4 regions of the Mesorhizobium sp. WSM4806 genome follow, and region 2 is predicted to be linked to each of the others. Evidence: predicted binding sites of a transcription regulator. Region 2 holds the regulator's gene; each other region holds the start of a gene.

Region 1 (3,862 bases), on a different contig from region 2:
CAGCGATCTTGATCTGTTCATCGACTATGACCCAGCCCGGCGCTTTTCTCTGATCGACCTGGTCGGGATCAAGCAATTTCTGGAAGAGAAGATGTCAACGGAAATCGACATCACCACGCGTGACAGCCTTCGTCCCATGTTGAAGGCCGAGATCGAACGATCGGCCGTGCGCGTATTCTGATGGCCGTCCGCCGGATCGAGCCTATCCTGGCCGAGATCACGGCGGCGCTCCGCTCCGCCTAGCTGTCGAGCGCATCCTCGAGGCGTCGCGGCGCAAGTAGCTGCTGCGCAACCACCCCTCTTTGCGGTGGCCCTGTTGCTGGCCAAACGAGCCGCTTATGCTCGGCGGCGAAATACCGCTTGCACAGTGCAATCAGTCTAGCTAAAAGCAACTGCTTGCATTTCACAACTGGATAAGAGGGAGGTCCTCATGTCAAAGCTTCGCGTCAACGCTTTCACCCTATCTGTCGACGGCTTCGGCGCCGGTCCCGACCAGGACCTGAAAGAGCCGCTGGGCGTCGGCGGGGAAGCCCTGCACACATGGATGTTCGGCACCCGAAGCTTCCGCAACATGTCCGGCGAAGATGACGGGACCACGGATACCGACGACGCGTTCGTAACGCGCAGCTTCGAAAACATCGGCGCGTGGATCATGGGCCGCAACATGTTCGGACCGATCCGCGGCGCTTGGCCCGATGACACCTGGAAGGGCTGGTGGGGAGACAATCCGCCCTACCATGTGCCGGTCTTCGTGCTCACCCACCATCCGCGGGAACCTATCGTCATGGAGGGCGGCACGACCTTCTATTTCGTGACCGACGGCATTCACTCGGCGCTGGAAAAGGCGAAAGCCGCGGCTGACGGCAAGGATGTCCGGCTCGGCGGCGGCGTCGCCACGATCCGGCAATATCTGAGGGAAAAGCTCATCGACGACATGCATCTGGCGATATCGCCGATGCTGCTCGGCTCGGGCGAGAACCTTTTTGCCGGCATCGACATGGTCAAACTCGGCTACCGCTGCAGCGAGCAGGTGGGCACGCCGAACGCCATGCATGTCACCATCGAGCGCGCGTAAGCCTGGCTAGGATCCCCCTTCTCCCCTTGTGGGAGAAGGTGGCCGAGCGAAGCTCGGTCGGATGAGGGGTGTTCCAGCTTGGCGGACACCCTCGTCCAAATTGGACGCACAGCGCCAGGATCGCTGACGCCTCATTTCTTCCAGCACCCCTCATCCGGCTCGGCGCTGTGCGCCGATCCACCTTCTCCCACAAGGGGAGAAGGGGCGCGCTCCTCAATACTTCTCCGGAACATACAGCTCGCGCGGCAGCACCTGGCGCTCGTATTCTGGATTGAAGACGCGATCGGGCAGCGTGATCTCTTCGTGCGGCACTTCCTCATAAGGCATCTGCTTGAGGAGATGATCGATGCAGTTCAGCCGCGCCCGCTTCTTGTCGTTGCCCTCGACGATGAACCAGGGGGCTTCGGGAATGTTGGTGCGGGCGAAGGTCTCTTCCTTGGCCTTGGTATACTGTTCCCAGCGCACGCGCGACTGCAGGTCCATCGGCGACAGCTTCCACTGCTTCATCGGATCATGGATGCGCATCTGAAAGCGCATCTGCTGCTCCTCGTCGGTGATGGAGAACCAGTATTTGACCAGGGTGATGCCGGAGCGGACCAGCATGCGCTCGAACTCCGGCACGTCGCGAAAAAACTCCTCGACCTGGTCCGGCTCGGCGAAGCCCATCACACGTTCGACGCCGGAGCGGTTATACCAGGAGCGGTCGAACAGCACGATCTCGCCGCCTGCCGGCAGATGCGGCACGTAGCGCTGAAAATACCATTGCGATTTCTCGCGCTCGGTCGGCGCCGGAAGTGCGACGACGCGGCAGATGCGCGGATTGAGCCGCTGGGTGATGCGCTTGATGACGCCCCCCTTGCCGGCCGAATCGCGGCCCTCGAAAACCACCACCAGCTTCTTCCTGGTGTAAGCCACCCAGGACTGCAGCTTGATCAATTCGGATTGCAGCGTGATCAGGTCGCGAAAATATTGCAGGCGATCCATCGAGGGCGGATGCGCGTTCTTGTAGATCTTGGCGATTTCCAGCGACAGCGCCGGTTCCGACATCTCCAGCTCGTAGTCCTCGTCGAGCGTGTCGGCGAGTTCCGCTTCCAGCCAGTCCCTGGCGGGAGAATTCTGTTTTGCTTCGGTCATTTATGCTGCTCCGCGTGCACGCCCGCGTCGGCCTCGGCCTGCCGGCCGAGATCGGACACCTTGAGCCGACTTGCATATAGGCCGGCAATGACGGTTTTATTGCAGCCGGCCCGCACGCCGGTCGCCCAACTCCGCGAGATGGGATCGATCAGCCTCCTGGCACACACGACAAGCGGCTCGAATTGTCCTACAAATGCCAGGTTTCCCCGAGCAACCTTCAAAACACTCTTTTCAACGCAATCGCGAGGATCTGACATGGAATACCGCACACTCGGCCGTTCCGGGCTGAAGGTTTCGACGCTGACCATGGGCACCATGACTTTTGGCGGCGCCGGCGCATTCTCGGCGGTCGGCAAGACCGATCTCGACGAGGCACGCCGGATGATCGACCTCTGCATCGACGCCGGCATCAATCTCATCGACACCGCCAATGTCTATTCGAACGGGCTTTCGGAAGAGATCATCGGCGAAGCGCTCGGCGGCAAACGCAAGGGCGATGTGCTGATCGCCTCCAAGGCGCGCATGCGGATCGGCGACGGCCCCAACGATGAGGGCCTGTCGCGCTACCATCTGATCCGCGAGTGCGAGAAGAGCCTGAAACGCCTCAGGACCGACGTCATTGACATCTATTTCCTGCACGAATGGGACGGCACGACGCCGCTCGAAGAGACCATCGCCGCGCTCGACACACTCGTCAGCCAGGGCAAGGTCCGCTATGTCGGCTGTTCCAACTATTCCGGCTGGCAGGTGATGAAGGCGCTGGGGGTCAGCGACCGCCAGCACCAGCCGCGTTTCGTCACCCAGCAGATCCACTACACGCTGGAAGCGCGCGAAGCCGAATATGAACTGCTGCCGATCTCGGTCGACCAGGGGCTTGGCGTGCTGGTGTGGAGCCCGCTCGCCGGTGGATTGCTGTCCGGCAAATACCACCGCGACCAGGCCACCGCGCGCCAGCTCAGCGGCTGGACCGAACCGCCAATCCGTGACGAGGACCGGCTGTGGCGGATCGTCGACGCGCTTGCCCATATCGGCGAGAACCATGGCGTCTCGGCGGCGCAGGTGGCGCTTGCCTGGCTGCTCGGCCGGCCCGCGGTCAGTTCGCTGGTGATCGGCGGACGGACCGAAGCGCAGTTCAAGGACAATATCGCCGCAGCCAGCCTGGTGCTGACCAGCGATGAGCGCGCACGCCTCGACACTGTGAGCCGCCCGCCGGTTCTCTACCCCTATTGGCACCAGCAATTCACGGCAAAAGACCGGTTTGGTCCGGCCGATCTGGTTCTTGACCGAGAAGATATCTGACAACGGATCAGGTCGAAGGTCGCCGTGGGCTTAGCCTGAGATAAAACGCCAGACCTCGGGATCAGGCTCGATCTGGCCGCTGAGCACGAAATATTTGTAGAGCACGAGCAAGCAGATCGCCTGCTCGGTCCGCTCGTCGGCGAACTTGCGGCAATAGGCGTTGGCGGCGGCAACGATGCGTTCGGCCTCAGTCGGATGGCGTTCGAGATATTGCACCCGCTCGGCAAGATCCGTGAAATCAGGTTCGAGCGGCACATAGTGAACACCAGCCACGAGTTCGCTTTCGGCGAACCATGTCTCATATGTCGGCGGCGGCATCAGGCACAGCGAATTCGAACTCATGACCCATTTCAA
Region 2 (3,862 bases):
AACCGCGCCGTTGCTGATGATCGGCATGGTCGCCTTCATCGTCGACATTCCCGGCGGCTTCACCGATCCCGCGACGATCCTGCCGGTGCAGATTTTCATGTGGGCGGATTTCCCGGAAGCGGGGTTCCAGCAGAAGACTTCGGCGGCGATTTTGATTTTGCTGGTGTTTTTGGTCATCATGAACGCCATCGCGGTGATACTGCGCAGGCGCTTCGAGCGGCGCTGGTAAGGAGTAGAGGATATGAACATCATGACGGAAGCCGGCGTCGAGCAGAAACTGAGCAGCGCAACCAACGCCCCTTCGATCAAGATGAAGGGCGAAAAGGTCTCTGTTCACTACGGCGAGAAGCGAGCTCTGTTCGACGTCGATCTCGATGTCCGCGAGCATCAGGTGACAGCGTTGATCGGGCCATCGGGCTGCGGCAAGTCGACGTTCCTGCGTTGCCTGAACCGAATGAACGACACCATCGATATCGCGCGGGTGAGCGGCAAGATCACGCTCGACGGCGAGGACGTCTACGATCCGAAAATCGATGTCGTCGAGCTGCGAGCTCGCGTCGGCATGGTATTCCAGAAGCCGAATCCGTTTCCGAAGTCGATCTACGAAAACGTCGCCTACGGTCCGCGCATCCACGGCCTGGCCAGGAGCAAGGCCGAGTTGGACGGCATCGTCGAATCGAGCCTGAAGAAGGCCGGCCTGTTCAACGAGGTCAAGGATCGCCTGCTCGAGTCGGGTACCGGACTGTCCGGCGGACAGCAGCAGCGCCTGTGCATCGCGCGCGCCATCGCGGTGTCGCCGGAAGTGATCCTGATGGACGAGCCCTGTTCGGCGCTCGATCCGATCGCCACCGCCCGCGTCGAGGAACTGATCGACGAACTGCGCCAGAACTATACGATCGTCATCGTCACCCATTCGATGCAGCAGGCGGCGCGCGTGTCGCAACGCACGGCGATGTTCCATCTCGGCTATCTGGTCGAGGAGGGCGCGACCGACAAGATGTTCACCAACCCCGACGACAAGCGCACCCAGGACTACATCACCGGCCGGTTCGGCTGAGCGGTCCGGCGAATTTCGAACACGAGGACAGCACCATGGGTGAACACACCGTCGCATCTTTCGACGAGGAACTGGAGCACATCGACCGGCTGATCCGCGACATGGACGAGCTCGCCGCCGCAATGGTCGCGGCCTCGATCCGCGCGTTGCTTGCGTCGGACAATGCGATGGCGCAGCGCGTCGTCTCGGACGACGCCATCATGGATGCGCGGCAGCGCGAACTCGATGACAGCGCCATCACGCTGATCGCCAAGCGGCAGCCGATGGCGCAGGATCTGCGCGCCGTGGTTGGCGCAATCCGCATGGCGGGCGATCTCGAGCGCATCGGCGATCTGGCCAAGAACATAGCCAAGCGGGTCAGCGCAGTCGGGCAGAGCGCGACGCCGCGTAATCTGTCGCACGGTATCGACGCGATGGCGGACCTCGTTCTTGTGCAGCTGCGCGGCGTGGTCGAGCACTATGTGTCGCGCGATGCCGGCGCGTTGAAGGAACTGCGCGCCGACGACCAGAAGATCGACGTGAAATACACGGCGGTTTTTCGCGAGCTCCTGACCTACATGATGGAGGATCCGCGCAACATCACCGCCTGCACGCACCTTCTGTTCTGCGCCAAGAATCTCGAGCGTATCGGCGATCACGTCACCAACATCGCCGAAAACGCCTACTTTGTCGTGACCGGGCAGCAATTGCCGGCGGATCGCCCGAAGCTCGACGAAACGACGATGTCGGCGCCGGCGACATGACAGGAGTGACCGGCCGATGATCGCGCCGCGCATCATGGTGGTGGAGGATGAAGAGCCGCTGGGCGTCCTCCTCCGTTACAATCTTGAATCCGAAGGCTATCAGGTCGAGGTGGTGACGCGCGGCGACGAGGCCGAAATCCGGCTGCAGGAAAACGTGCCCGATCTTTTGGTGCTCGACTGGATGGTGCCGGCGGTTTCCGGCATCGAGCTTTGCCGGCGCCTTCGGGTGCGCCCCGAAACCGAGCGGCTGCCGATCATCATGCTGACCGCGCGCGGCGAGGAGAGCGACCGGGTGCGCGGCCTTTCGACCGGAGCCGACGACTATCTGGTCAAGCCGTTCTCGACACCGGAATTCATGGCCAGGGTCAAGGCGCTGCTGCGCCGCGCCAAGCCGGAAGTGCTGTCCAGCGTGCTCAAGGTCGGCGACATCATGCTCGATCGTGAATCGCACCGGGTCTATCGCAAGAAGAGCGAGATCCGGCTCGGGCCGACCGAATTCCGGCTGCTCGAATTCATGATGCGCCACCCGGGCCGGGTCTTCTCGCGCAGTCAGTTGCTCGACAATGTCTGGGGCGAGACGATCTACATCGACGAGCGCACGGTGGACGTCCATGTCGGCCGGTTGCGCAAGGCGGTCAACAATGGTCGCATGCCCGATGTCATCCGCACCATCCGCGGCGCCGGCTATGCGATCAGGGAAGACTAGCTAGGGATGTGCTGATATTCAGGTGATGCCGGCCTGCGAACGGCGGCTTCCTGCGCTTACCTACAGCGCCGCGCGCCCTGTTGGGCACGCAAAGGACGCTGTAGAACTTTGATTTTGCGCACGACCTTTCCGAAATCGATCTCGATTTCGGGGTCATGCGCGGGCTCACGTACCCAAAAGTACGCTCCGCTCCGGTTCTCGGAACCCACCATTCTCGACTCGGCCTGACCTGAATCTCAACACACCCCAAGTCGCGACCCGGGAATCCTTCAAGCCACGTTCTTTCCGACCGAGCCGGCTCGTGCCTGGATGCTCGGCGCGAAAATCTCCTGGTCGACGAAGCTTAGCGCCCGCATGGCGCAACCTTCGCGGATCAGCGGCAGCTCGTTCGGCTCGGTGTCGAAGGAAATCGAACCCGAATGCTGGCCGCCGGCGGTCTGGGCGATGGCCTCGCGCAGGGCCGGCTCGATCAGGTCGAAGGCGGCAGCGCTGGCGCCGACCATGGCCACCGGCGCCGGATCGATCAGCGCAAACAGGCTGCCGAGCCCGAAGCCGAGCGCCTCGCCGGCCTTGCGGTAGGCTTCGCGCTCCGGTCCGTCCATCTCGCGCGCCCGGGCCGCCAAGGCCCGCATGTCGGCGTCGCTGACATCGGCGACCGGCTCGGCGTTCTCGCTCAACAGCCTTGCGTTGCGCCAGATGGCGTAGTTGCCGGCATAAGCCTCGACGCAGCCGCGCCGCCCGCAGCGGCAAAGCGCGCCGCCCGGCCGATGGATCATGTGGCCGAATTCGCCGCCTGAGGAGTGGGTGCCGGTGAACAGCTCGCCCTTCAGCACCAGCCCCATACCGATGCCGTGCGAGAGCAGGATGGCGATGAAATCGTCGCGGTAGCGATCCGGGTGGCGCCAGCGCAGCGCCACGGCCATCATGTTGCAGTCGTTCTCCATGATGGCAGGGATGCCGAACTCGCGTTCCAGAATGTCGGCGAAGGCGATGTTCGTCTGCGGCGTGATCGGCGACCACAACATGGCGCGCGCGTGGGAATCGGTGATGCCCTGGATCGCCAGCGCGATGCGGGCGACGCTTTGGACATCGAGGTCGGGATCTTCGAGCCGGCGCCGGACGATGGCGACACATTCGTCGATCAGCGCGTCACGCGACATGGTCAGCGTGTCCAGCCGGCGCTGTTCCTCGGCGACCACTTGCCCGGCATAATTGATGACGGCGACCGACAGGAAATTCAGCGACAACACGACGGCCAACACCGCAGCGGCTTGCGGATTGAGGCTGAGGCCGACCTGCGGCCGGCCGCGTTTCAACGAAACCGTCTCGCTCGCCTTGCTCTCGGCCAGGATGCCT
Region 3 (3,862 bases), on a different contig from region 2:
CAGGATCCGCCGTGGAACCCGCTGGTACAAACCTCTTAATCATGCCGGCAATTGACGCAAGCGCGGTGCAGGTCTAAAGGATCGTTATCCCGTGGTGATTTGGCCGGTCGGCTTGCAGCCACGTTAAATAAGTCGCTAAAGGACCGTCGGGCCGAAAGGCCGTACGACCGGTTGCGACTTTCGCGGCCGGTTTTTTTGTGTTTGGACCATTTTTTGTGTTTGGAACAAGGTGATGACGAGCAAAACGCGCAACTGGAAGCCTCAGACCGCCCTCGTGCATGCAGGAACGCTGCGTTCCGGCTTCGGCGAAACCTCCGAGGCGATGTATCTCACGCAAGGCTATGTCTACGACACGGCGCAGGCGGCGGAAGCCCGCTTCAAGGGCGAGGAACCGGGCTTCATCTATTCGCGCTATGCCAATCCGACGGTCGACATGTTCGAGAAGCGCATGTGTGCGTTGGAAGGTGCCGAAGATGCCCGCGCCACCGCATCCGGCATGGCGGCGGTGACGGCGGCGTTGCTGTGCAGTGCCCGGGCCGGCGACCACATCGTGGCGGCGCGCGCGCTGTTCGGCTCCTGTCGCTGGGTGGTCGAGACGCTGGCGCCGAACTACGGCATCGAGGCGACGCTGGTCGACGGCACCGACATCGCCAATTGGGAAAAGGCGGTCAGGCCCAACACCAAGTTGTTCTTCCTTGAAAGCCCGACCAATCCAACGCTGGAGGTCGTCGACATCGCAGCCGTAGCCTCGCTTGCCGATTCGATCGGCGCGCGGCTGATCGTCGACAACGTCTTTGCCACGCCCTTGCAGCAGAAGCCGTTGCAACTCGGCGCCCATATCGTCGTCTATTCGGCGACCAAGCACATCGATGGCCAGGGGCGCTGCCTCGGCGGCATCATCCTGTCGGACAAGAAGTGGATCGACGAGAATTTGCACGACTACTTCCGCCACACCGGTCCCAGCCTCTCGCCCTTCAATGCCTGGACGCTGCTGAAGGGCCTGGAGACGCTGCCGCTGCGCGTGCGCCAGCAGACGGAAAGTGCCGGCCGGATCGCGGACTTCCTCGCCGAGCGATCGGAAATTGTCCGCGTCATCTATCCCGGCCGCGCCGATCACCCGCAGGCGGCGATCGTCAAGAAGCAGATGTCGGGCGGCTCGACGCTGATCTGCCTCGACGTCAAGGGAGGCAAGCAGGCGGCCTTCGCCTTCCAGAACGCGCTCGATGTCGTGCTGATCTCCAACAATCTCGGTGACGCCAAGAGCCTGATCACCCATCCGGCGACGACGACACACAAGAATCTGAGCGACGAGGCGCGGGCCGAACTTGGCATCGGGCCAGGCACGCTCAGGCTGTCCGTCGGACTGGAGGACACTGACGACCTGCTCGAAGACATCGAGCAGGCCTTGAAAGCCGCCAGGTAGGGATACGCGCCGAACTGCTGCGCTCTGATCTGGCAAAGCAGGCGCGGTCAGGCGCCCGACGGCGTCTCTTCCAATTCCGCAACGGCGCTGGTTTGGATGGTCATCGTGTTGCCGCGCCAGTCGACGGCACCGCTGAGCCAGCCGCGCACCCAGATGGCGGGAAGCATCACGTCCCGCGCAACCATCGCCGGGATCATGCGCAGCGACAGGTGCCAGCCCTTGGCCGAGGCGAGAGCGCATTCCGGCAGATAGGCGACTATCAGCACGGCGATGGCGGTAGCCGGCAGGCTGAAACCGGCGCCTGCTGCCGCAACCAGCGCCAGCACCAGCGGCGGCGCCGCTCCGATCAGGATCTCGGGCGCGAAAAACAGTGGGAAGGTGACGCGACGCAGGCGTGCCCAGCGGGCCTGGCGCGACCAGATTTCGCCAAATGTGCGCAAGCCGAGCGGCTGTTCGAAGGGCGCGGCAACGAGATTGACGCGCAGTCCGAGCCCGTTGACAAGCTTGGTCGCGGCGGCATCCTCGGCAATCTCGGCGGCAAGCGCACGGATGCCGCCATTGGCGTCGAGCAATGGCTTGTTCCACAGCATGCTCTTGCCCTGGGCGAAACCGAGGCCGAGCGCCTCGCCGGTATATTGCCAGCGCGCCTGCAGCGTGTTGAGGAAAGCGCATTCGACCTCCGCCCAGAACCCGTCCGGCCGCGAGCCGATCGGCGTCGAGCAGACGAGGCCAGTGTCCTGCCGCCATGCCGTCATCAGATGCTGGACATAGTCCCTCGGCATCAGGACGTTGGAATCGGCAAGGATGACCCAGTGGTGGCGCGCGGCCTCCCAGGCCTTCACGCAATTGTTGAGTTTCGGATTGCCGCTGATGCGGTCGTCGCCGACCAGCAGCCGGGCCGGCACGGCCGGAAAGCGGGCGATCGCATCGGTGATCGGCCCGACCACCGGGTCGTCGGCATGGGCGACGCAGAAGATGAGCTCATAGTGCGGCCAGTCGAGAGAGAAGGCGCGCTCGAGCGTCTCCTCGGTAAACGGCTCGACGCCGCGCGACGGCACGACGATCGACACCGGCGGCGCCTTGGCGGCTGGCGGCGTGATCCTGCCAGGCCGCTTCAGCTTCAACGAAGCGAGCAGGATGCTGGCGAGATTGACAACAAGCAGAGCTATGGAAAGCAAGGCGGCTGTGACTGTCAATTCCATCAATATCTGGTCGCTCCAGAAAAAACCGGCCGCATGAAAGCCGTTTTCAACAGTTCGACAGAATGCTGAGTCGCCCGGCCCTGCACACCATCCCCAGCCCTGCACACCATCATTGTCACGTGTCACTTAAATGACATTGTTGTTCGGCACCTGCGCTTAACAAATTCGGGCAACGATGGCAGACACCGAGGGGACGCACCCCGCTGACCGAACTGCGGAGAGGGTCGAATGTTCCGTCTTCATAGTGTGGAGTGATTTATGTACAGCGCCGTCACGCGCGACATCGAAGTGCAGGTCAGGCCGTTCTATCTGGAAGATCGCTCCGACCCGTCGGAGAACCGCTATGTCTGGGGCTACCAGGTGACCATCGACAACCAGTCGGATGAATTCGTGCAGCTTCTGTCGCGCTACTGGCAGATCACCGACGGCACCGGCCGGGTCGAGGAGGTGCGCGGCGCCGGCGTTGTCGGCGACCAGCCTGAACTCAATCCCGGCGATAGTTATCAGTATACGTCTGGCTGCCCACTCTCGACGCCATCCGGCATCATGGTCGGCCACTACACGATGCGCAATAAGCGGGGTGAGACGTTCGACGTCGCCATCCCCGCCTTTTCGCTCGACCTGCCGGGCACGCGGCGGACGGTGAACTGAGAGAGATAGATGGCCGGAAGGTCGTGCTGCCCCTCATCCGCCTGCCGGCACCTTCTCCCCGTATAGTGAACGGGGAAAAGGGAACCCATCTATCAACTGGACAACCTGTCGCAACGCTGGCGCCCCCTCTCCCCGTTCTTCACGGGGAGAGGGTAGGGTAAGGGTGAGGGGCCGGGCCAACGCTTCGTCGGTGATTTCAATTCTATTGAGCCGCAGCAAATTCCGCCGGGTCGAAGTCATATTGCTTCGAGCAGAATTCGCAGGCGACGTGAATGCCGCCATCCTCGGTGCTGTCCCTGATCTCGTCGGCGGAGAAGCCTCCGAGAATGCCGCGGATCTTCTCCCTGGAGCATGAGCACTGGTCGGCTACCGGCACGCCGCCGAAGACGCGCACGCCGTGCTCGTGGAACAGCCGGTAAAGCAACCGCTCGGCGCCGATCGTCGGGTCGATCAGTTCCGTCGGCTCGATGGTGCCAAGCAACGCCAGCAGTTCCTGCCAGGAATTGTCGGCCGGATCATGGATCTCCTCGCGCGGATCGCCGTCGCCACCCGGAAGGTCGGGCACGCGCATGCGTTCGGGCGATTG
Region 4 (3,862 bases), on a different contig from region 2:
TCCTGAAGCCGGCCCTGGGACGTTGAAATCATCAGCCGGTCGCTGCGGCGTTTTTCTTGCGGCGCTTGAACTGCGCGATGCGCTTGGGCGCATGCGATTTCAGCGCATCGCCGCGTCCGGAGAGGCTCGGATTGGTCATGAAATATTCCTGCGCGTTGAACGGTTCCTCGCCCTCCTCGAGCGTGGCGCGCCGGGAGGTTCCGTCAGCCAATACGTCGAAACTTTGCTGGTTGTCCATGATGTTGCCCAGCATGATCTGGCCGAGGACTTGTTCATGCACCGTTGGATTGGTGATCGGAACCATGGTTTCGACGCGGCGGTCGAGATTGCGCGGCATCAAATCGGCCGATGAGATGTAGACGATCGCCCCGTCCGACGGCAGTCCATGGCCGTTGCCGAAACAATAGATTCGGCTGTGTTCGAGGAAGCGGCCGACGATCGACTTGACCCTTATGTTTTCCGACAGGCCCGGCACTTGGGGCCTCAGGCAGCAGATGCCGCGCACGACGAGATCGATCTCGACGCCGGCGCGGCTGGCGTCATAGAGCGCGTCGATGATGATCGGGTCGACCAGCGAATTCATCTTCATCCAGATGCGGGCCGGCCTGCCCTCCAGCGCATGGCCAATCTCGTCCGAAATGTGCTTGAGGATGCGCTTGCGCAGCGTGAACGGCGAGGTGGCCAGCCGCATCTCCTCGGTCGGCTCGGCGTAGCCGGTGATAAAATTGAACAGCTGGGCGACATCGCGGGCGATTGTCGGAGCGGTGGTGAAGAAGGACAAGTCGGTGTAGATGCGCGCGGTGACCGGATGGTAGTTGCCGGTGCCGAGATGCACATAATTGCGCAGCTTGCCGTCCTCGCGCCGCACCACCAGCGACATTTTCGCGTGGGTCTTCAGTTCGAGGAAGCCGAACACGACCTGAACGCCGGCGCGCTCGAGGTCGCGCGCCCAGCGGATGTTGGCTTCCTCGTCGAAACGTGCCTTGAGCTCGACCAGCGCGGTCACCGACTTGCCGGCCTCCGCCGCGTCGACCAAAGCGCGCACGATCGGGCTGTCGTTCGAGGTGCGATAGAGCGTCTGCTTGATCGCCACCACTTCCGGATCGGCCATCGCCTGGCGCAGGAACTGCACTACCACGTCGAAGGATTCGTAGGGGTGATGAACGATGATGTCCTTCTCGCGGATGGCGGCGAAACAGTCGCCGCCGTGCTCGCGGATGCGTTCGGGAAAGCGCGGATTGTAAGGCTTGAATTTGAGATCGTCGCGGGCGATGGCGACGATCTCGGAAATCTGGCTGAGCGCCAGCGGACCGGTGAGCACGCTGATCCGGCTCGACGAGACGCCAAGCTCGCCGGCGACGAACTCGCGCAGTTCGGCCGGCATCAGCTTGTCGAATTCGATGCGGATGACCGAGCCGCGACGACGCCGTTTCAGCGCCGTCTCGAACAGGCGCACGAGATCCTCGGACTCCTCCTCGACCTCGATGTCACTGTCGCGGATGATGCGGAACGTACCGGAGCCCTTGACCTCGTAGCCGGGGAACAGCTTGCCGATATAGAGGCCGACCGCTTCTTCCAGCGGAATGAAGCGGACATGATGCTTGCGGTCAGGCAAGCGGATGAAGCGCTTCAGCGCCACCGGCAGACGCAACAGCGCGCTCATCTCCTCGCCATTCCTGCGGTGGCGCAGTTGCAGCGCCATCGAGAAGCCGAGATTGGGAATGAACGGGAACGGATGCGCCGGGTCGATCGACAGCGGTGTGAGCACCGGAAACACCTGCTCCTGGAAATGATCCTCGAGCCAGGTCTTCTCGTCCTTGGTCAGCCCATCGCGGCTGATGCTCTCGATGCCTTCCTTGTCGAGCAGCAGCATCAGAGCGGATAGGCTGTTCTGCTGGTCCTCCTGCAGGCGCTCGACCTCGCGCAGCAATTGTTCCAGCTGTTGTTCAGGGGTGCGGCCGTCCGCGCTCTTCAGCGTGATGCCTTCGCGAACCTGGCCGGCGAGACCGGCGACACGGACCATGAAGAACTCGTCGAGATTGGCGGCCGAAATCGACAGGAAGCGCACCCGCTCGAGCAGCGGATGGTTGGCGTTCAGCGATTCTTCGAGGACGCGGCGGTTGAATTGCAGCCAGGAAAACTCGCGGTTGACGAAGCGGTCCGGATTGCCGCCCTCTGGGCTCGCCACCTCGACAGTGGTGAATTCGCTCTGCACCGGCTTTAGTTCGTTCATGGTTCCTGCTCGTTTCGCACCCGCTGGCCACAGCGTCGCGCGTCGTTGCGGACGCGCAAAAGGACGCTCCCGCCACTTAAGCTACGCATGATCCCCAGCAAAACCGAATTCGGTTTTCGGGGCCATGCCTTAACCGGCTTAGCTTATCCTGTGACAGGCTTTTACGACAGTTTGATTTCATCGATCTTGCAAAGAGACTGCTTATGATCCAGATGCAATCCAGGTACAGCGCGGCGCGTCCTTTGGACGCGCAAAGGACGCGGTGGAATTTTGATTTTGCACATGATCCGGGGTCATGCAGCAAATATAGGAGACGACGATGGCAGGCGGTTCCATTCCCCATTTCCAGAACGATGCGGGTTATGCGGCGATCGACATCGGCGTCAAGGAATTCATGTGCACCGGCGCCAACCCGCCTTTCGACCATCCGCATGTGTTTCTCGACATGGGCGACGACAATGAAAAGGTCTGCCCCTATTGCTCGACGCTTTATCGCTATTCGCCAAAGCTGAAGGCGACGGAAACGCAGCCTGCCGGATGCCTCTATATCCACCAGGCCGCCTGACGCGCACACCATCCGATGGACGACACCCGGTCCCGGCAGGTCGTTATCGCCGGAGCCGGCGTCGCCGGACTGACCGCGGCACTGGCGTTTTCCGAGCGCGGCTATCTGGTGCGGCTGTTCGAACAGGCGCCGGGCCTCGAAGCGGCCGGTGCCGGCATCCAGCTCTCACCCAACGCGACGCGCATCCTTCGCCAGCTCGGCGTGCTCGACCGGCTGTTGCCGGCGGCGGTGCGGCCGGAGGCGGTCGTGCTCAAGGACGCCGCCACGCTACGTGAGCTGGCGCGGGTGCCGCTTGGCGAAGCGGCCGAAAGGCGCTGGCAGGCGCCTTATCTCGTCGCTCATCGGGCTGACCTGCAAGATGCACTGATGGCGCGCCTTGCCGAACGGCCGGACATCAGTCTCGTCACCGGCGCGCGCGTCGGCGGCATCGCCACAGGACCGCGCCATGCCACGGCAACAGTCGAGATTGCCGGCAAGACAGTCGAAGCCGGCGGCTTTCTGCTGATCGGCGCCGACGGCGTCTGGTCGGCGATCCGGGCTTTTGGCGGGTTTGCGGCCAAAAGCCGGTTTTCGGGCGAGCTTGCCTGGCGCGCTACGATCAGTGCAGACAGTGTCGCAGGAGAAGCCCTTGCGGCGGTCGGCGCCGCCAATTGCGTGACCACCTTCCTGCATCCCGGCTTCCACCTCGTCGCCTATCCGGTCAGCAACGGCACGGCGTTCAACCTGGCTGCCTTCACCAGGGGCGAGATCATCGCCGAGCGCTGGTCGGGCCACGCCGACCCCAATATCCTCCTCGGCGCCATGCGTGGCACGGCGGCAGCACTGGCCCGGCTTGCCGAGGATGCCGGCCCGTGGGCTGCGTGGCCGATCCATACGGTAGACCAGGCACAGCCATGGACGACGCCCGCCGGCATCGCGCTGATCGGCGATGCGGCGCATGCGATGACGCCGTTCGCGGCGCAGGGGGCGGCGATGGCGATCGAGGATGCCGCAACCCTTGCCGGCTTTGTCGCCGCCTCACCCGCCGATCCCTGGGGCGCGCTTGCCGCCTGGGAGAAGATGCG

What was found. Region 2 encodes PhoB, which activates phosphate uptake and scavenging genes when phosphate is short. Its sites were predicted from a motif close to TGTCATNNANCTGTCAT; they were not measured.
Region 1: the regulator PhoB is predicted to act here: its motif matches at 2,297-2,313, upstream of ppk2 (polyphosphate kinase 2).
Region 3: the regulator PhoB is predicted to act here: its motif matches at 2,745-2,761, upstream of AC0L2M_RS21310 (ceramide glucosyltransferase).
Region 4: the regulator PhoB is predicted to act here: its motif matches at 2,397-2,413, upstream of AC0L2M_RS18150 (RNA degradosome polyphosphate kinase).

The regions. Positions count from the first base shown of each region.
Region 1 is NZ_JBVVQZ010000004.1:303,071-306,932, forward strand. It holds gene AC0L2M_RS09165 (nucleotidyltransferase family protein) at 1-181, shown strand, start outside; gene AC0L2M_RS09170 (dihydrofolate reductase family protein) at 431-1,075, shown strand; gene ppk2 (polyphosphate kinase 2) at 1,289-2,209, opposite strand; gene AC0L2M_RS09180 (aldo/keto reductase) at 2,465-3,508, shown strand; gene AC0L2M_RS09185 (glycosyl transferase family 90) at 3,539-3,862, opposite strand, start outside.
Region 2 is NZ_JBVVQZ010000013.1:6,985-10,846, reverse strand. It holds gene pstA (phosphate ABC transporter permease PstA) at 1-229, shown strand, start outside; gene pstB (phosphate ABC transporter ATP-binding protein PstB) at 242-1,057, shown strand; gene phoU (phosphate signaling complex protein PhoU) at 1,093-1,800, shown strand; gene phoB (phosphate regulon transcriptional regulator PhoB) at 1,817-2,506, shown strand; gene AC0L2M_RS19825 (ROK family protein) at 2,776-3,862, opposite strand, start outside.
Region 3 is NZ_JBVVQZ010000014.1:62,889-66,750, forward strand. It holds SAM riboswitch at 82-159, shown strand; gene AC0L2M_RS21305 (O-succinylhomoserine sulfhydrylase) at 233-1,423, shown strand; gene AC0L2M_RS21310 (ceramide glucosyltransferase) at 1,471-2,625, opposite strand; gene apaG (Co2+/Mg2+ efflux protein ApaG) at 2,884-3,276, shown strand; gene AC0L2M_RS21320 (Hsp33 family molecular chaperone) at 3,479-3,862, opposite strand, start outside.
Region 4 is NZ_JBVVQZ010000011.1:124,185-128,046, forward strand. It holds gene ppx (exopolyphosphatase) at 1-32, opposite strand, end outside; gene AC0L2M_RS18150 (RNA degradosome polyphosphate kinase) at 32-2,233, opposite strand; gene AC0L2M_RS18155 (zinc-finger domain-containing protein) at 2,553-2,798, shown strand; gene AC0L2M_RS18160 (FAD-dependent monooxygenase) at 2,814-3,862, shown strand, end outside.